DNA from 2 places in the Geobacter sp. AOG2 genome. Region 2 is predicted to be linked to the other one. Evidence: riboswitches for the same ligand, from Rfam matches in the RefSeq annotation. Region 2 holds a riboswitch; the other holds the start of a gene.
The links. A riboswitch is a leader RNA that binds a small molecule or an ion and turns the genes downstream of it on or off. The one in region 2 is predicted to bind S-adenosylmethionine.
Positions count from the first base shown of each region.

Region 1: it holds a riboswitch for S-adenosylmethionine, as region 2 does, so the genes downstream of both, LDN12_RS04690 (PLP-dependent aspartate aminotransferase family protein) here and LDN12_RS01935 (homoserine O-acetyltransferase) in region 2, are expected to answer to the same signal.

Region 1 covers NZ_BLJA01000001.1:1,008,203-1,018,507, forward strand. The annotation lists gene LDN12_RS04660 (peptidylprolyl isomerase) at 1-902, shown strand, start outside; gene LDN12_RS04665 (hypothetical protein) at 1,126-2,118, opposite strand; gene LDN12_RS04670 (hypothetical protein) at 2,240-3,796, shown strand; gene mnmA (tRNA 2-thiouridine(34) synthase MnmA) at 3,839-4,912, opposite strand; gene thiF (sulfur carrier protein ThiS adenylyltransferase ThiF) at 4,912-5,718, opposite strand; gene LDN12_RS04685 (PLP-dependent aspartate aminotransferase family protein) at 5,796-6,932, opposite strand; gene LDN12_RS04690 (PLP-dependent aspartate aminotransferase family protein) at 6,942-8,078, opposite strand; SAM riboswitch class I at 8,144-8,250, opposite strand; gene LDN12_RS04695 (chemotaxis protein CheX) at 8,382-8,888, opposite strand; gene LDN12_RS04700 (cytochrome C) at 9,179-9,541, opposite strand; gene LDN12_RS04705 (hypothetical protein) at 9,624-10,305, opposite strand, start outside.
Region 2 covers NZ_BLJA01000001.1:429,775-440,079, reverse strand. The annotation lists gene ttcA (tRNA 2-thiocytidine(32) synthetase TtcA) at 403-1,233, opposite strand; gene LDN12_RS01935 (homoserine O-acetyltransferase) at 1,238-2,353, opposite strand; SAM riboswitch class I at 2,411-2,509, opposite strand; gene LDN12_RS01930 (hypothetical protein) at 2,761-3,753, shown strand; gene LDN12_RS01925 (DUF3147 family protein) at 3,854-4,183, opposite strand; gene cobI (precorrin-2 C(20)-methyltransferase) at 4,344-5,060, opposite strand; gene cbiE (precorrin-6y C5,15-methyltransferase (decarboxylating) subunit CbiE) at 5,060-6,277, opposite strand; gene LDN12_RS01910 (DUF3124 domain-containing protein) at 6,368-6,865, opposite strand; gene def (peptide deformylase) at 7,117-7,644, opposite strand; gene LDN12_RS01900 (shikimate kinase) at 7,678-8,196, opposite strand; gene LDN12_RS01895 (MTH1187 family thiamine-binding protein) at 8,183-8,503, opposite strand; gene tpx (thiol peroxidase) at 8,593-9,216, opposite strand; gene LDN12_RS01885 (ATP-binding protein) at 9,358-10,305, shown strand, end outside.

The DNA.
Region 1 (10,305 bases), 580 kb from region 2:
AGAAGGTCGAGACCGCGATTCAAGGGCCGGTTGCCCGGGTTAACGGCAGCGACATCTCCGCAGCTGAACTGAAGCGGGCTCGCAAAGTGCTGCAGGCCAGCCAGCCGGGTGCGCAGATCTCCGCTGATGAACAGAAGGAACTTGACAGACGGGTGGTAGACCAACTCATTTCCGCTGAACTACTCTACCAATCGGGGCAGAAACTGGGTATTAAGGACCTTGACAAACAAGTTGATGACAAGATAGCCCAGGCAAAGGGCCGTTTTGCCAGTGAGGCGGATTTCGCCAAGGCGATCCACGATCTTGATATGAGTGAGAAGGATCTTCGGGAGTATACCCGGAGGGACTTTATTATTACTAATTTCGTCACTGCGACGATTATTCCCAAGGTTACGGTCAGCGAAGAGGAAAGCAAAAAGTTTTACGACCAGAATCTTGATAAGTTCCACCAGGATGAAAAGGTTAGGGCCAGCCATATCCTGTGCGGCATAGACACCAAGGCGAGTGCCGAGGAGAAGAAAAAGGCCCGCGAAAAAGCCGAAAAACTTCGTAAGGAATTGGCCAATGGAGCTGACTTCGCCACGTTGGCCAAGGAAAACTCCTCCTGTCCCAGCAGCAAACAGGGGGGGGATCTGGGGTTCTTCGGCAAGGGGCAGATGGTACCGCCGTTCGAGCAGGCGGCTTTTGCCCTCAAGCCGGGTGAGATAAGCGATGTGGTTGAGACCCAGTTCGGCTATCATATCATCAAACAGACAGAGCGGACAAAAGCTGAAACCGTACCTTTCAGCGCCGTCCGTTCCAAGATAGAGGATTATTTGAAAAACCAGAAAGTCAATGCCGCGGTGGGCGATTTTTTGGCAGATGCCCGTAAGACCGCCAAGATCGAAATATTGCTGAAGTGACCGGTGACTGTACGTAGTAAAAGCCCAAACGGGGCCGGCCAATTGTGAGAATGGGCCGGCCCTTCTCATGCCCTGTGTGGTTAGTCACGGAGATCGTGACTGGATATTTTGGCTGGAGCCAAGATGGACGCAGGTGTAGCAAGGGCTACATCAAGGGAGCGTAACGATAGCAGCGGTCCCAAAACCGAGACTGCGACCATGAGCTAACCGCACGGGGTGCAAATTATCGTGCCGCTCCTGTTGAAATCCTTATGCTTCGTCCTGATGATAGCCCTGCGAATCTGATGGCCCCCCGATATTCCCCCTCCCGGTAGCAGGCCGCTTCTCCCGCCGGCAGATAGTCGCCGGTCGAATTCTTCAGAAGAAAAACAAATGATGGGAGCGGCCCGTTTTCGAAGTCCTCCTCCCCGATAGGCATCCGGTATTCCGCCAAGCGGGTGCGTTGCCCTCCAGCCAGCAATGGCGCGCCAGTTGGTTTCGTCGCCGTTCCGGCCAAGGATGTGCGGGATACGCGGGTCTGGTAGCCGGCCAAAGGAGCCGGTACGTGGCCGTAGAGCGTGACCAGAGCGCTCCCCCTCCGGTCAACGCGGATATCGTACCCAGGTATCCAACCCGGCCCCCCAACGGCGAAACGGGCCGTGACCCGCCCGTTTCCGGGAGAAACGACTACCCGTGTCATGCTCGTAGCGTCTTTTCCTTCCTTTCGCACCGATGCAATACGGGCATCGATGCGGCGAATCTCCCGTTCCGCACGGCGTCGTGCCGTATAGACCGTTTCTAATTGGGCAATGGCAAAGTCGGTCCCTTGGCGGATTGTCAGCAGTGGATCCGGGTTTGATTTTGTTTTGCGGGGAGCTTTGCCGCTCTGGGACTTTGCGGCGGATTTGAAAATATTTTCACGCGTCGCCAGCGCCCTCAATCGGTCCTCCATGCGGCTCCTTTGCTCGATCAGGGCGTTAAGTTCCTTTTCTAACTTGGTATTCCGGCTTAACGGCTGCGTATCGACACGCAGAATGCTGGTCCCCCTCTCGGGACTGATTCGCAAGCTGCCGGCCAACATGCCTCCCGGCAGAGGGATTTCGGCGATACCCCGGACAGCAGCGGCTCTAAGTTCTACGACAGCGCCGTCTGAAAAGAAGGTGATGCTTCTACCGTCGGCGCAGGCCTCGGCGACGGTTGTGAGTAGCAAGATGATAACTGGCAGGACGGTTCTCATTCAGGCTCCTTTCGGCAGTCATGCAAATCTCTGAACGTTCAGCAGATTTGCCAATCTGGTAGTTGCACTCAGATGAGGATAAGTTTATAATTCTTCCACTCTTTTTGGAAGGTGATCTATCATGGCCTTTGAAGCGGAAGTGTCGGTTAAAGACATAGTCAGTTTTTACATTAAAATCAATGATGCCGCCAAGGCCAAAAAGGATATAGCCAAACTTTCCGCCAAGGACAAGGCGATAGCTTTCGATATAATTGCCGCTTCGTCCGGCAATCATGACTTCAAAATCGAGATCGCCAAATATTTCGTCTACGACCTTGACGCCCGTGTCCGGAGAAAAGCCGAGATAATGTTGGAGGATTTACTCCCCGGTTGGGTTTCCGATCCGGCCGAAAGCATCCTCAAACTGCTCAAAACGGTGGACACTAAGGGGGGGACCCATCGCAACGCTGCCATAAGATTCCTATTTGGCATTATTGATTCCGGCAGCCTTCGGGACACCTTCATGACCCTGCTCAACAGCAGGAACCGGGCTCATATGGCAGAGATCATTGCCATTCTTGAAGGCTACATCGACTCCTCCCAAGACGAGCGTGAGCAGGTCAAAATCTTCGATGCCTGTCTGGATATCGTCCTATCCGACGATGCCGATTATAACATCAAACATCATGCATCCAACCTGTTGAGCGTCTTTTTCAAGAAGGTACAGGCAACAAACCTCGGCGAGGCCTTGCGGCAAAAGTATATCGAAAAACAGATTGAGAAGGCCGAAGGGGTATACCGTTACCTGTGCAGCGGTGCATCGGGGCTGAGCGCCACCTTTCTCGAAGACCTGCTACGCCCTCTGAACGACGGCGGCAAAACGTTTCAGCTCAAGATGCTCAACTATTTTAAATTTGTACTGGAAAAAGCGCAGAATCCTGAAGAAGTCGACACGGTCATGGATATCTACCCGGATTATTGGAACAACGATGAACTGCCCAGGGAAGAGAAGCTTGTAAAGATCTGTCGCCGTATCATCGTAGCGGTTGAAGAGTTGTGGGATGTGAGCGATGATGCCGAGGTCCGCAGCCTCATTATCAAGATAATATATGGTCAATATGCCGACAAACGAGAAATGCTGGAACAGATCCGGGCAAAGCTGGATACCGAAACGCTCAGTGAGGCTGCACGGGACAAGATTGCCCTTATGCTGCACTGTTTTTTTCTTCCAGGAGAAAATGACGCGCTCAAGCTGCTGGCGGCGAATATATTGATCTTCAAGCTGGGTGATGCCCGGAACCGGTCCGTAGCCCTCGATTATCTCATCTCCTATGTTGAAAACAAGAACCTCAACTATGCCGAAAGAGGCAGCATAGCTACGGCGATGGAATCATTACTCAACGAAAAGCGGCTGGCGGAAGAAGTGCGAAAAACGGCGCGGTACCTCCTTTTCATAACTGGTCCCGAGAGGTTTGATACGGCAGAGGAGCAAAAAGCCGTTCTCGGTCATATTCGGAGCATGGTCGAAGGGAGAGGCCTCTCCAGCCAGCATGCTGCGCAGCGAGTCCTGGAGTCCCTGGAGATTTTTTCAAAGACGACGGCCTCCACCGACAAACTCAAGATGGCGGCACACTACCTGGAGTTTAAGATTCGCCAGCCCAACGAGAGTCTAACCTGGGGCAAACTTGACTTACCCTAGCGTTGATGCGACCCGGTAGCCGGTCCTGCTTTCCGAAAAGGCTTACGAGACGTTTGGCCGAACAATTTTTCCTCCCCCCAGAACCTCATCATCCCGGTAAAAAACCACGGATTGCCCTGGAGTGACCGCTTTCTGCGGTTCATCGAAGCGTACCGCACACCCGCCTTCCGGCAGCAGTTTGACATGGCATTGGACCGGCTGATGCCGGTAGCGGATTTTACACGTCGCCTCGAACTCCTCGGCGTCCGGGGGTACTATCCATCCGATTTCTGCGGCAAGCAGGCCATCAACGGCCAGATACTGCTCTTCCCCCACCACCACGAGATTATGTTCGGAATCGATGGCTGTCACGTACAAAGGCTTGCTCCAGGCGATCCCCAACCCCTTGCGTTGGCCGATGGTATAGCGGTGCGTCCCGCGATGATGGCCGATAACCCGACCGTCCACATGGATTATGTCCCCTGGTATTCCCTTCAGAACACCGCCCCCCTCGAGGAATAACACGTAATCGTCGTTGGGGATGAAGCAAACCTCCTGGCTGTCCCCCTTCTCGGCCACCGGCAGGTGGAACCCGCGCGCCAGCCGACGGACCTCTTCCTTATTCTCCATTTCACCCAATGGGAAGATCACTCTCGCCAATTGTTCCTGGGAGAGCATGCAAAGGAAGTAGGATTGGTCCTTGCCGATGCAGCGCGCCTGGCGCAAGTGGCAGACCCCAGCGCCATCGACGGTTTTTCTTACGTAGTGGCCGGTGGCCAGCATGTCGGCACCCAGTTCCCGCGCCTGGTCCAGCAACAGGCCGAATTTGACGTAGCGGTTGCAACGCACGCAAGGATTGGGGGTGCAACCGCAGCGATATTCGTCGATGAAGTCCTTGATTATCAGCTCGTGGAAATTCGCTACGAGGTCGATCACATGGTGAGGGATTCCCAAGTGCTTGGCCACGGTTGCGGCATCATGGGCGGCTGAGCCGCTACCGGCGCTGCGCGGTGCGAAGAGCTGCATGGTAATGCCGATCACCTCATGGCCTTGGCTTTTCAATAGAGCGGCGGTCACCGATGAATCCACCCCACCGCTCATGGCAACGGCGATAACCGGTCCTTTCTTGTCAACCATCATATCCCTTTCTCACCGAGAATGATTCGGACCACCTGGTTGGCTTGGTGCCCGGCTGCAATAGCCACCCGCGGCGCCATCAGTCCGCAACCCGGCTTGGCTTCCGATTCGCCGTCGCCCACGAGGTAGAGCCTGGACGTGGCCCGTTGCGTAACGATGGCATTGCTGGTGCCATACCCCGCCAATCCTGATGCGGCAACGACGGTGACCGACGGCAGCCGACCGAGGAGTGTATCCACCAACATGGCCTTCATGTCGGCCCGGTCAAAGGCTTCGACCACGACGGTGCAGGCGGCAAAGACAGCGGGAATGTTTTCGGGGCACAACATGGCCTGATGGGATTCCACCTCGATATACGGGTTGATCCGGGCGATGTTTTCGGCTAAGGCGTCCACCTTGGGCTGGCCCAGTTGGTCGATGAAATACTGCTGCCGGTTGAGATTCGACGGCTCAACCACGTCGAAATCGGCGATCACGAGTCTGCCGACGCCTACTCGTGCCAGGGCCACGGCTACCGCCGAGCCAAGCCCGCCGGCACCGGCGACACCCACCGTGGCCGCCTTCAGCAATGCATGTACGCCGGGAGTGTGACGGGCCGCCAAAAGTCGTTGTAGTTCCTCTTCCGGCGGCTGTTCTCCCCGTTTGATCAGATAGACTTCGTCCCCTTCCCGTAGCTCTGTTTCGGCCGGAGCCGGAAACCCATTGAGGATAAGTACGTCCGCGCCCGGCTTGTGTCGTTCTGCCAGGCTTGCCAGAGTCGTCTCTTGGCTGATTACAGCCCCTATCTCGTTTATCCGTATGCGCATAGGCTCACTATTTTTGTCTGCAATGTATAAACTGTATTCCCCTACAGTCGACTGTGTAGTCACAGCCGTACTGAACACTAATGACTGATAACCTGCTGGAGGTCTGCAATCAGGTCATCGACATCCTCCAACCCGACCGAGAGGCGCACCAAGGTATCCTTGATCCCCTTCTTTTCCCGTTCTTCCTTGGGAATTGCTGCATGGGACATCTTGGCCGGGTAGGAGATGATGCTTTCCACGCCTCCCAGGCTGACAGCAAAGGCGGCAAACTGCGTTTTCTCCAGTAGTTGCTTGGTCAACTCGTAGGATTCGAGTTCGAAGGAGAGGACGGCACCAGGGCCATCTGCCTGGGCAGCATTGACGGCATGACCGGGATGGCTGGCGAGGCCGGGGTAATGCACCTTGAGTACACTTTTCCTGGTCTGGAGCCAAGCCGCGATGTTTTCGGCACTCTGTTGGCTCTGGTCCATCCTTATTTTGAGCGTCTTGAGCCCTCGCAGAGTCAGAAACGAATCCTGGGGCCCCAGGATGGCGCCGAATGCATTCTGGATGAAGCGGATACGATTACCCAGTTCCAGATCATTGACAACGGCAAAGCCACAGATAACATCGCTGTGCCCGTTCAGGAATTTGGTTCCACTGTGCAGGACGATGTCACAGCCAAGCTCCAGTGGGCGCTGCAGATAGGGGGTCATAAAGGTGTTATCCACAAGGGTTATGATACCTCGCGGCTGGGCCAGTTCTACGACCCCACGCAGGTCGGTGATCTTGAGCAGCGGGTTGGAGGGGCTTTCCAGGTAGATTCCCTTGGTTTCCGGCCGGATAGCGGACTCGATGGCCTTAAGGCTGGTGGCATCCACAAAGGTGGAACCTATGCCGAGACGCTGGAATATGCTGGTCAGCACCCGGTAGGCGCCGCCGTAGACATCCTCGCACACCACCAAGTGATCGCCGGGAGAGAAGATTAGTAAGGTGGAGGAGATGGCTGCCATGCCGGAGGCAAAGGCAAAGGCCCGGCTCCCTTTTTCCAGCCCGGCGATGGCTGCCTCCAGCGCCTCTCGGGTAGGGTTGTCGGAGCGGGCGTAGTCATATTTACCGAAATGGTCTACCGACTGTTGACGATAGGTGGATGTCTGGTAGATGGGCACGCCCAGCGCGCCGGTCAGGGGATCGGCGGTCTGTCCGCCGTGGATGAGTTGGGTTGCAAACTTCATGTCGTCTCCTTATGCTTCCAATGCCTGACGCAAATCCTCAATCAGGTCGCAGCTGTCCTCAATGCCTACCGACAGGCGTAGCAGGGTATCGTTGATGCCCAGCCGCGCCCGTAGTTCCGGCGGTATGTCGGCGTGGGTCTGTACCTCGGGAAAGGTGATCAGACTTTCGACGCCGCCCAGACTCTCCGCGAAGGAGATCAAGCGTGTTTTCATCAGCACCTGCTCTACCAATGCGTGGGTAGCGACCTCAAAGGCAATCATGCCGCCAAAACCGCGGGAGTCGCGTTTGATCAAGGCGTGACCGGGATGGTCTTCGAGGCCCGGGTAGTAAACCTTGGTGATAGCCGGGTGATTTTTCAGCCATCCGGCAAGTTTGCCCGCATTCTCCTGTTGGCGGTCCAGGCGGACCCCCAAGGTCTTTATACCGCGCATCACCAGCCAGGAGTCCTGCGGTCCCAGTATCGCTCCGGCAGCATTCTGGTGGTAGTAGACCCGTTCGGCAAGATCGGAATCCTTCACCACCACCAGTCCAGCAATCGTATCGTTATGGCCCGCCAGATATTTGGAGGCGCTGTAGACGGCGATATCGGCCCCCAGATCCAGAGGGCGCAGGAGGTACGGGGTCAGAAAGGTATTGTCCACGATCAGATACAGGGTGTGATTACGGCAGAGCGTGGACAGGGCGGGGATGTCGGCAAATTTCAAAAGGGGATTAGTGAGCGATTCGACGAAGACCGCCTTAGTCTGGGGTGTGAGCGCTGCACGCACTGCTTCGATATCGCTCGTGTCCACATAGCTGAAGGTGAGCCCGAACTGGTCGAATACCTTGTCGAACAGGCGACAGGTGCCGCCGTACAGGTCCTCAGTGACGATGAGGTGGTCTCCCGAGCGGAACAGCAGCAGCAGGTTGGCGATAGCGGCCATGCCGGACGCATAGGCGCATGCGCGTACTCCATTGTCAAGGCGGGCTATGCCATCTTCCAGAGACTGGCGGGTAGGGTTGCCCGAGCGTGTGTAGTCATAGCCGGTGCTCTGGCCGAGTCCTGGATGCCTGAAGGTGGCGGTCTGGTAAATAGGCACAGAAACTGCGCCGGTCCTGGTGTCCCATTCCAGGCCGATCTGAACCGCCTGTGTACTGATGTTCATCTGCTGCCTCCCAAAAATAAAATCCCCTTCCGGGGTGTGGAAGAGGGTTCCTTGAGGGCATCTCTTCCTTATCTCCCGAAACCGCATGGTTTCGCTGGAATTGGCACCTTACCCTTGCAGGTTGGTTGCCGCGACGTCCTTGGGCCAGTCCCTCGGTCGCTCTCGATAAGAAACTTATGTATTTTCTGCGAGAATTACTATGAATAAAACCTACGATATGCCACCAATCTTGTCAATAATTATTTTATGGAGACGAACCCCTGCCATTACTGGGGCGGATGCCTGCGGTGGCATATGTTTTACCTATGCTTTTTCGAGTACGATTGCTACGATAAACCATTCCTTATCCGTTGCGAATCGGAGGGTAAGGGTGTCATGGTTGTTGCCGGCGTTGACAAAGTAGTCATCGCCACTGACAATGGAAGGCGTCGACAACTTGATATCGGCGCCACCCCGTGAAATATGCTGCTTGAAGGAACCGGCGATCATATTGGCGATTTCGCCCAGAGCATCGCGAACATCGTCGTTCAGGTTGGAAATTTCCATGCCGAGCATACTCGATGTGAAGGCAAGCGCCAGTTGCTGGGGGGCGTGGAGGCTCACCAAGCCGTTATACACCCCGGCAAATCCGACCATCGCCGTAATGCAATCCTTGAAATGTGTTTCCGGGGCAACCTGAAGGGGGAGATGCAACAGGTCCTCCATGCCCACCATAGTGCAGAATACCTCCTCCACATCACGGGTGAGCTGTTTGAGCAATTTGTCTTCACTCGTATGAAGGATGTCCAGAAGGTCTTTTGTCAGTGACATTTTGTGCCCCTTTGTTCATGGATTTCGATGGAAAATAAGGGAAGCGGCACCTCAACGCATCTTTTGTCAAACCGGTATTGCTCCGCACTTGGGAACAACTTCTCTGCATAGGTTTGTCGGACTCTACTCTGCATAATTGAAAGGAAATTTTCAAGATGAAATGAGATGATTATAATATAAAACAGCCTCGCTCCGAGATGGGGGAGGCTGCTGATGAATGTTCAACGATCTGAAGGGCGCCATCGAGAAGATTCAGAGGCGGCGCGGTTCGGCAGTCCGGGGGGCAGTCTCTACCGTGTGTTTTCGTCAAGCAGGTAATTCAACAGTACGACAACATCCCTGATTTCCTGTTTATTCATATCGGAATTCGGTTTCCGCAGCATCTTGATGCCATAGGCTTTTACCGCCTGCCTGTCGAATGGCTGGCCGGTGATGGGAGCCCTTCCGGTCTGTACCGCGATGACGGTTCGTTCCATGGTGTGGCACTTGACACATTTTCGCGTCATAAGGTCAAATGATGCTCTTAAATGGGCAGGAATGCTGTCGGGATCGAAATTCATTCTGTCCCCGCGGCCCTTTACCCTGATGCGTGCGTCGGCAACCGAGGAAATTACGAGTGTGATGAGCGCAACCAGTAGGATGAGCTTCCGCATATGAGACTCCTTAAGACGGGATTATCTCGCTTAGTATAACAAAGAAAACAGTGTAAAGTAACCTCTGTCGTGCCATAAACAATCAGAAACTGAAAGTTACGCCGAGCGTACCAATTTTATTGGTGAAATCCTGAGCGCTTGAACCCTCGGTAGCTTTATATGCGGTAGCGAGCTCATGTTTGTATTCCAGAGCGACCTTTAGGTTTTCAAGGGGGGCGTATGCAAGCGTCGGGATAAAACGACGCACCAGGCCGCGCCCGTCATCCTGATATTCGAACCGCATGGCGCCGATGAGATTCTGGAGAAAGGTGTACTCACCCTCGATTGCGGCCACGTATGACTTCACCTCGGTCGGGGTATTCGAAAGGTAGGCGTTGTCGTCCCTGCCCAAGACGCCGGCCATCCTGAGCCTGAAGAGTTTGTAGAGTATGTCCAGATCCATGCCGGTGCGGTAATAGCTGTTCTGGATGGGGGGTACGCCTGCTGTGGTGTTCGGGGTGCCGTTCTTGCCGTAGTAACCATATGCTCCCAAAGTGACGGTCAGGAAGTCGAGGATGCTCTCCTCCTTGTCGAGATCTACTTCCGGTTCGTTTGCAAGGTAATCCGCCCCACCGAATTTGTATGAGATATGGCCATAACCCTCTTTGGTATTTTGATCCTTGCGGTTAACTACTCCGCCGGCGATGAAGAAGCGGTTTGCAAAGACGGCATTGGCCTCCAGTGCGTCCTGTGGCTGTTCGGTCCTGAATTCCGAAACGCCGACT
Region 2 (10,305 bases):
CGAAAGCCCTTTCGTGCGGCGTAGCGCTGCTACGCCTCCTCAGGGCCTTTAGCAGAACCGTTCCGGTTCTGTCCCTGCGGGATGAACTCCGCTCCGCTTCGTCACCGATAATCGCTGGGCGATTATACTGCGGGTGCTACGATCTGACTATTTTTGAACAACCTGAGTCCCGTCATTCACGCCGGCCGGCAACTCCTTATCCACCCACGTCACAACCACACCCTAAAGCACCCCACCGAAAATCGATCATCGTCTTCATGATGCGACACTTTCTGTCATAAGGCAATGCTATCGTTTCCTCAAATGAAACGGAGGTGTCTTATGGAACCGATGGTATTGCTGGGATTGATTGCGGTCGCGTATGGCGGGTATGTGGCGTGGCTTGACCTGCGGCAGGATGTTTCAGCCCTGCTCCCCGTCCGGCCCGCCAGGAAGGAGAGGCACGCAAAGGTCGGGGAGCGCCGCCTGCAGGCGCCGATCAAGAAGGTGGCGGGGGTGTACGTTTGAAATCGCCTTCAACAGGCTGTTCTTGACGTGGGGAATATCCTTTTCCAACTCCTTCAGAAGCTGTTTCATCCGCTTGCGCTGCAGGTCGGCCGTGCCGCAGACCGGGCAGCAGCAACAGACCACCGGCAGATCGGCTTCCCGGGAAAAGCGGATGATCTCCTCCTCGGCCAGGTACACAAGCGGCCTGATCACCACCGTCTCGCCGTTGTCCGCCAGCATGGAGGCCGCCATGGCCTTGAGCGAGCCGACAAAAAACTGGTTCAGCAGCAGGGTTTCGATGAAATCGTCCTGATGGTGCCCCAAGGCCAGTTTGTTGCACCCCAATTCCTGGGCTGCCGTATAGAGGGCGCCGCGCTTGAAGCGCGCACAGATCGAACAGAATGATGAACCGGCCCTGCGTTTTTCCTGAATGAGGGCATAGTGCTCGGTGGGCACCATGCGGTAGGTGAAGCCGTTCTCCCGCAGAAATCGCTCGATGACGTCCGTGCGGTAGCCGGGATACCCTGAATCGATGTTGACCGCCACGATCTCGAACGAAACGGGCGCGCGCCGGCGCAACTCCTCCAACAACAGCAGCAGGGTATAGGAATCTTTACCCCCCGACACCGCCACGGCAACACGATCCCCTTCCTCAATCAGGCCGAAGTCGGCAACAGCCCGGCCGATGCCATGCCGCAGCTTCCTGAGAAGCCCCTTATCTTTGAATTCGTCGAGCAAAAGCGTCATAAGCTCAACAGGCCCCGTCCCGCTCCACGCGCGCGAAGAAGTCCCGCACCAGGGGGGCGAAGGTCTCGTGTTCCAGCAGAAAAGCATCATGGCCGTAAGCGGACGTGATCAGGTGGTATTCGACCGGTTTACCCTGGCTGCGCAGGCAATCGACCATCTCTTCGGTCTGATAGGCCGGATAGAGCCAGTCCGAGGTGAAGGCGAAAAACTGCAGCGGCGCGGCCACCCCGGCAAAGGCCTCGGCCATTGATTCGTACCCCAGGGCAATGTCGTAGAGGTCCAGGGCCTTGGCCAGGTACAGGAAGGAATTGGCATCGAAGCGGTCCACAAAGTTGTAGCCGTTGTAATTCAGGTAGCGCTCCACCTCGAACTGGCCGAAAAAATCGAACTGGCCGTCCTTGGCCGAAAAGCGCCGACCGAACTTCGTGTTCATGGATTCGTCCGACAGGAACGTGATGTGGCCGATGCCGCGGGCCAAGGCCAGACCGTCCTTGGGGTTGTGCTTATACTCGCCTTTGCGCCACGTGGGGTCGTTGAAGATGGCCCAACGGGCCACGGCGTTGAGGGAAATGGCCTGCGGAGAGGGACGCGGCGTAGTCGCCAGCACGATGGCCGAAGCGATGTTCCCGGGATACTGCGTGGCCCACTCCAGGGCCTGCATCCCTCCCATGCTCCCACCCATGACGCACAACAGCTTCTCGATGCCAAGGGCATCGATCAAAAGCTTCTGGGCGCGCACCATGTCGCGCACGGTCACGACCGGAAAAGCAAGGTTATAACGTTTGCCGGTTTTGGGGTTGATTGACGTGGGGCCGGTGGAACCATGGCACGAGCCGATCACATTGGAACAGATCACGAAATAGCGGTCGGTATCCAGCAAACGTCCCGGTCCGACGATGGCGTCCCACCATCCCGGCCTGGCGTCCTCTTCGCGGTGTTTGCCCGCCAGGTGGGCGTCGCCGGTCCAGGCATGCTCCACCAGAATAGCGTTCGACCGGGATTCGCTGAGGACTCCGTAGGTTTCGTAGGCGAGCGTGATGGGGGCGAGGATGCGCCCGCTGTCCAACCTGATGCCGGATTGGAAGGCTATGGATTGTTCCGTGACAATGCCGACGGACATGAAAAAACCCCTTCACACGGTATGAGAAGGGGCTGAAACGCAACGGTTACAGCACACCCCTCATCTTTGCCTTTCGGCAGGAATTAGCACCTGACGCCTCATTGGCCGGTTGCTGTGGTTTCACAGGGCCTTTCCCTCCACCACTCTCGATAAGCAGGTCTATTGAATGAGAATAAGGGAAGAACGCGAGCATTGTCAACCAAATATGCTGCTTTTTGCGACCTTGCTCCCCAGCAGGCGGTGCCCGGGAAAATACCTGCACGGGCGTATTGCATTGGCGGAGCGAGGACCGGAAAGCGCATTCCTGCGGGCCGTTGCGGCACCAAATTATCTGGAAATGGGGTTGGGCATCTGGTATAAAACATACGGGAACCATGAAGGATCACGCACGCATGAGGAGGATAGGGATGAAACGACTGTTCTTGTTGCCGCTTTTGGCGCTGTTGTTCGGCTGCGCCCAGAACCATTTCAATGTTCCCACGGAGCATTTTGCCGCAAAGGTCAAGGTGCTCGGCGTTGCGCCTATCATCATCGATGTGAACTCCGACATCAGGTATCCCGAGAAAGACCAGCTCGTGAACCTGATTGCCGATATGAACCGCAAGTATGAACAGCAACTCGTCCGCAAACTCAAAGCGACCGGCGACTACTACACCGTGGCGCTTCTGGACGGCGATCCGCAGCGCATCTTCAGCGACCTCTTCTTCCGCAGCGAAAAGCGCGATGACGCCACGATACGGTACAATAAATATTTCTGGAAAACCGATGAGCTGCGGAATTATCTCAGGAAAAACAACCTGGACGCCGTCATGCTGTTGGTGGTCAGCGGCCTCACCCAGAACGAAAAGGTGTATTCCAATTCATTGCTGTCGTCCCAAACCAGTGACTATAACTACCTCATCCTCACCGCCCAGATCCTGGATGGCGACGGCACCATCCTCTGGGAATATCCCAACTTCCGCGGCCGCATTCTGTCATACTCGCCCCTGATCAACCTCCAGTACCCCGATTTCAGCGAGGCGGAGGCCAACTTATCCGGCAAGGCCGACCTGAAGTTCAAAACCCTCGACGGCATCAGGCGGACGTTGGATCAGAGGCAAAAAGATATTTTGCTGCGGGAGACACAGGAATCGCAGGTCTACGGAAAACAGTTCGACGATATCGTCTCGCTTCTGAAATATGACGCCGACGCGGAGAAAAAGGATGCCGTTCCGGCCGGCAAGCCGGCAACGAGCCCGGAGCAGCCGAAGCCGGTCGAACAACCCGTCCCGGCCCCCGCGATACAGCAACCGGCCGCTGCCCCTGCTGCCCCTGCTGCCCCTGCTGCCCCGACCGCGCCAGCCGCGCCCGTAGCCCCGGCCACCGACGAGATCGTCCCCGCCAAGGGGAGCACGCTCTAACGGTTTGTCCGGGAAATCACCTGGATTCCCCGGTAAAAACACTGCACCAAACAACAACGCCTTTCCGATTAGTGCAGGAAAGGCGTTGTTGTTTGGATTCTCAGCGCAAAAGCCACTGATGCAGGAGCGCCCCTCCCAGCCACAGGGCGCCCCCTGTTCCCAACGCCGCCGGCAGCCCCATCCCCTTCCGCAGGCAGAGGTATGCCGCCGCAAAGAAGACCATGGTGGGCACCAGGCCCCACAACACCCCTCTGGTATAGCCGGTGATAAGCGCCCCGTCTCCGGGCCGGTCCGTGGCCAGCCAGGCCAGGACGATCAGGCTGATGAGCGGCATGGTGGCGATCAGCCCCCCCAGCGACGGAATGCGTCTGCCCAGCAGGACGCAGGCGATAATGATCAGGTTGGCGACGGCGAGCTTCAGCAGGAACATCTTAGGAGGCTAGTAATAATAAGTTGAACAAAATTGCACTCGGATTTTGGTCGGATTTGGCGGTAGCGATTGGACAAAACCGCAGGCGTAGCAGGGCTACGCCGAGGATTTTGTGATTGAGCTGCGGCCAAAGATGGCCGGAAGATGAGATGCAAGACGTTCATGTTATTGTTGCTAGTCTCCTTACGATCATCAGTGACAGATAATCGGGGACATGGGCGGCGATCTCGGCAAAATCGGTCAGCACCTTCTGGCGGTCGCTCCCGACCCGTTCCACGAAGACCGTACCTTGTTCGCGGCCCGTCTGCCGAATCAGCTCCAGAATATCGGCGTAGACCGGCTTGACCTTGAGCAGCACCACCGTCTCAAATCTTACCAGAGCCTCGGCGATCTTCTCCACGCCGGCGGTGGCGGGGATGACCGCCATCTTTTCGTCGGCCTCCGCCAGCGGAATGCCGGCCTGGGCCGCAGCGGCGTTGACGCTGGAGATACCGGGGACGATCTCCAGGGGGATATGGGGGCAGATCTCCCGCAGGATGCGCTGCAGATAAATAAAGGTGGAATAGAACAGCGGGTCGCCGATGGTCACGAAGGCCACGTCCTTGCCGGCTTCAGCCCGGACGGCGATCAGGGCGGCCGCCTCCTGCCAGGCGGGTATCAGACGAGCCTTATCCGAAGTCATGGGAAACTGGTGAACAATGACCTCCTGGCGGGCTTCATCCAGGAACTCGCGGATGGTCGCCAAGGCCACGCTGGCTTCGGAGGGGTTGGACACCGGCGCCAGGATCACGTCCGCTTGCCGCAGGATACGCTCGGCCTTACGGGTCAGCAACTCGGGGTCGCCGGGACCCACCCCCACGGCGTAGATCGTTGCCACTATTCGTTCCCCTTGCGGGCAGTGATCACGTAGACCGGGTTCTGGGCCTCGAACATCTTGTACTCGGTCAGGTTACGGGTTTTGGCGATATTGACGCAGGCCGCTTCGATCGTAAAACCGTGATCCTCAAGGAATTCAACCGACTTGGTCAGGGTATCCAGGGTCACGGCGTTCAGTACCACCACCCCCTCCGGCTTGAGGCGGCCGTCCACCGTGGCGATGATCTCCTCCAGGTGCCCGCCGGACCCGCCGATGAAAACCCGGTCCGGGTCAGGCAGTGCGTCCAGCGCCTCCGGCGCCTCCCCTTCCACCAGCTTCACGTTGCGGGCCAGGAATTTTTTCAGGTTTTCCCGGATAAAAGTCAGGCATTGGGTATTCTGCTCCACGGCAAAGATGCGGCCATTGGGCATCAGGTTGGACGCCTCGATGGAGACGGAACCGCTTCCGGCCCCCACGTCCCACAGCACCAGGTCATCCTGCAACTGGAGCTTGGCCAGGGTGACGGCCCGCACCTCCTGCTTGGTAATCAACTTCTTCGAGGTCTGGAACTCCTCATCGTCGATGCCGATCAGGGGGTAGTGGGTCAGATTCGGCTCGTAGGTCCGGATCAGGATCAGGATATTGAGGTCGGAGGGCTTCAACTCCAGAAGACCGCGCACCGAGGTTTTGGTGAACTTCTCGCCCGCCAGCCCCAGATCCTCGCACAACCATGCTTCGTACCCCTCCGCACCCCGTTCGATCAGTTCTGCGGCAATGGTTGCCGGGGTGTTGACCTTGTCGGTCAGGACGCACGCCTTCTCGGCGGCCACGATCTTGTCCACTGCCGGATGCAGGCCACGGCCATGCACGGACACGAAGATGGCGTCATCCCACGGCTCCTTGATGCGGGCAAAGGCATACTGCATGCTGGTGACATTGGGAAAGATCTCGATCCGTTCCTTGGGCAGATTGCGCAGAAGGAAGCGGGATACGCCGAAGAAGGTGGGGTCGCCCGAGGCCAGCAGGGCCACGCGTTTTTCGGTCTTTTTGAGGAAATCCAGCAGTTCGGAAAGATCGCCCAGGGGCATCTTTTCGCCGGCATAGTTGGGAAAGCAGTCCAGGTGCCGCTGGTGGCCGATCATCACCCCGGACTTGCCGATGATCTCCAGCGCCTTGGCGCCAAACCCCTCCCACCCCGTGATGCCTGCCCCCACCAGATAGATCTTCTGTTCTGCCATTGCCTGCGTCCCCCTATGGGATTCAAACCTGCTTATGGGCAGGGACTATAGCATCCCGGCCGGCAAAAATCACCTGTTTACTGCCCGTCGTCACCGCGTGTTTTCCTTGATCACCCGCCCCGGGCTGACAAAGGAAATCCCCTGCCCCGATTTGGCGCCGATCATGACGCACTCCACAATTGGCTCGTTGATGACCTTGACGGCGTCCCAGCGGACGACGAAACTCGCCCCGAATCCGCCCGCCGTGTCCTGCTCGCCCAGGTATACGGACGTCGATCCCAGCGGTGGCAATGTCAACGGCTTGTCGAGGTGCGAGCGAAGCCGTTTGCCGTCGGTGCCGTAGTAGTCTATGGCGGTGACCCTCATCCGGTTGTGCAGATCCACATTCCGGATGCTCAGCATGGTCGCCAGGCTGAAAGGCAGCGCTTTCGGCCCGCTGAAAACATTGGAATAGGCCGGCACATATACGGTCTGCCCCCTGGAAAGCCGGTATTCAAGGGCATCAGGGGCGGCCGAGGCCGGGGCGTGGCCGCAGATGGCCAGGATAAGCATTATCGCCGCCAGTGCGATACGCGGGTGGTGCTTCATGTCATCCCTCCTGTTCTGTCTTGCATTAAATGGCCGGGGCTGCCCCCGTGAACACTCCACCCTGAATCCGTGGCGCCTTCACGGTGGAGCGAGCGACATGCCGGAGTCCAACACCGCCCAAACAGCATCATGCCAACTGTGCCGTCGGTCCTCCGCCTCGGTGGAGATACGGCCTGCAACGCCGGGGCTGAGGCATGCCAAGCGAGAGGAGCCGTGAAGGCGCCACGGATTCAGGCCCATGTCATGAATTTTCAGGCCGAGACGAGCCGCAGATACTCGCGTTCACTGATCAAGTCGCGGCTGCTTGCCACCCGGTCCAGAAAGACCATGCCGCTGATGTGATCGTATTCATGCTGGAAAACCCGGGCAATAAAACCGGACAATTCATCATCGCACACTTGGCCCGTGCGGGACAGATAGCGCACACCGATACGCAGGCTGCGCGGCACCATACCCCGGATGCCCGGCACGCTCAGACACCCTTCCCACCCCTTCTCGATCTCATCCGACTGCCAGAGGATCTCCGGGTTAAGCATGGGGGTCGGCTCCATTGCCGGGGCTTGGGGATACCGGGGATTAGGGCGTGAAGCCACTACGAACAGGCGCAACGGCTCATACACCTGGGGCGCGGCGATACCGACACCGTTGGCCTCGGCCATGGTCGCCAGCATGTCGTCGATCAGCGCCTGCAGGGCCCTATCGGCCGGATCGCCGACAAGCTCGGTCTCCTGGCGGAGAACCGGTTGTCCCAATTGGGCTATCTGACGAAGAATGGTCATGGAAACCCCCTCTCCTTCTCACTATCGCGGCAGTTACAGCCTGCCGAGAATCTCTGTGCAGACCATCTCGTGGGTACGTCCCCTGCAGTCAACCGTCACATCCGCATATGCCACATACAACCTGTGCCGCTCTTCAAAGAGTTCGGCAAAACTCTGGCCGGGGTGTTTGGCAACCCCTCTCCTCCCCAGGTCCAAGGCTCTCGACTCAAGGGTGGCCAGGTCAACATCCAGAAAAACCACAACCCCGTTTTCGGCCAGATGCGCCATGGCGGCCCGGCTATAGACGGCGCTCCCCCCCGTCGCGATGACGTGATCCCGGCACTCAAGGTCGAGCAGGATGCGTTCTTCGATCTCCCGCAGGGCCATATATCCCTGGGAGTCGATGATGCTCTGAAGCGAGCGGCGCTCGCAGCTTTGGATGAGGACGTCGGTGTCGATGAAGTCCAACGAGGCCAGCTTGGCGAGGATGACGCCAATCGTGCTCTTTCCGGCCCCCGGCATCCCGATCAGCACAATATTGGAGGCGGCGCAGGGTCGCTCAGGCGCCCTCAATCCGCACCTCTCCCAGCTTGCTCTTCACGCTTTTCACCTTGTCCTCCATGGTCTGGATACGGTCCGTACGTGTTCCCACCTTTATGGTCGTGGTGATCCGGGGTGCACCCATCCCATGCACGACCTCATGGCACTGCCTGACCGCCGCGAACACGGCATCCCACTCGCCTTCGATATCCGTCCCGTTCGCATGTAATACAACCTTCAGGCCTGCCTGGGACAGCACCTTTTCACACGCAGCCACATAGGGCGACAACGATACGCCGACACCAATCGGCACGATGCACAAATCCACGATCACCTTCATACGGACGTCTCCCTCCCCCTTGTGGCAACGAGTGCCGCCAAAAGCATGTCCAATCTTCTCCCTCGTACGGGCTCGACCCCGCCCCTCTTCTACGTGCCGCTGAGAGCCGCCGCTTTCGCAAAGGCGGCCTCCATGTCGGGAAGATGCGAAAGTTCGGGGACCACCTGGATATAGCGGACTATGCCCGCCTTGTCCACGACAACCACCGACCGGGCAAGCAGCATATTGTCGCCGATGAGCAGCCCCGTGGCACGGCCGAAGGCGCCTTCCTTATAGTCGGAAAGAAAGGTGAGCCCCCCAAGCTTTGCCTCTTCGGCAAAACGTTTCTGGGCAAAAGGGGTATCACGACTGACAACGATACGGACCACATCCCGGGGAAGTCGCGCACCCTTTTCGCCAAGATAGTGTGTCTGGAGCTCGCAGACCTTGGTATCGATGGAAGGGACCACGCTCAAGATGAGAACCTTCCCTTCCATTTGCGATATATCGACTTTTTCCATCGTAAAAGCATCGATCAGGGCGGTTGCCGGCAGAGGGCGTCCCACTTGCAAGGGGGTGCCGACAAGTTGGTGCGTCTCTCCCCTGAGGCTGACCGTCGCGCCGGGCGCCGATGACCCAAGGTCTATGGGGACAGGCGCCCCCCCATGAAGGGCGCAGCCTCCTCCCAGAAGAAGAGCGGCCGCGATCAGGGTTCGTATCGTGCCATTTTTCATTATCCACCTCCTGCTGCAAACCTTCGCAGCATTCCTGGCTCTGAAAACCGCCGGCCTGCCGACAAAACAGACCGCAGCGTTTGTTTATTGCTTATTATAGCATTTGTTTTCAGATTACTATATTCTTGCAGAGCGCTTTTTATGCAAGCAGCCGCTTACAGCATCAGGACAGTGACGGAGTCGAATCTGTTTTCCATGTCGATACGAAAACATATCATAATCCTGATCATCCTCATGACGATCGTTCCCACGGGGATTATCGTCTATTCGAGCGTCCAGCAACGGGCTCATGATATCGAGGGGGCAACCGCGATTGCCGCCGGGATTGCCGACCAGATCGCCAATAACCAGAACATCCTTGTAGCAGGCGTAGAGCAGTTATTGATCACCCTGAGCCATGTGCCGTCGGTCCAGCAGCATGACGGGGCCGGAACGAGCAAGCTGCTCGCGGAGATCATCAAATTAAACCCCCAGTACGGCAATATCGGCCTCCAGGACAAATCCGGCCTGTTGTGGGCATCGGCCATCCCGATAAAGAGCCCGACGTCTTACGCTGATCGGCGGCACGTCAGAAACGCCATCGCATCGGGCAACTTCTCCTCCGGCGAATACGTGGTCGGCAAACTTCTCAAGACACCTACCATCAGCTTCAGCTACCCCATCAGGGATGACTCCGGGCACATCAGCGGCGCGGCATCGGTTGCCATTGTCCTCCAAAAATACAAAGACCTGCTCAAAAGCAACATTACCTTTCCCAACTCTTCAATCCTTCTGGTCGATCACCGGGGCATCATCCTCTATTCGGCGAACAGCCCCCGTCTTGTCGGCAAAAAGGACCGGGCCGATCTGTTCGAACGCATGCGTAACGGCCCCAATGAGGGGACGTTCGAAGCCACCGGCAACACCGCCATCGACCGCATATTTTCCTACCGCAAGCTGCGCTTGGAAGGCGAGCAAACACCTTACCTGTACATACGGGTCGGCATGAAAAAGGATGCGGTCCTGGGCCGGACGAGTACCAGACTCCGGTTTAATGTGGGGCTGCTGTTCTCGCTGATGGTCCTGATGATCAGTGTGGCCTGGTATATC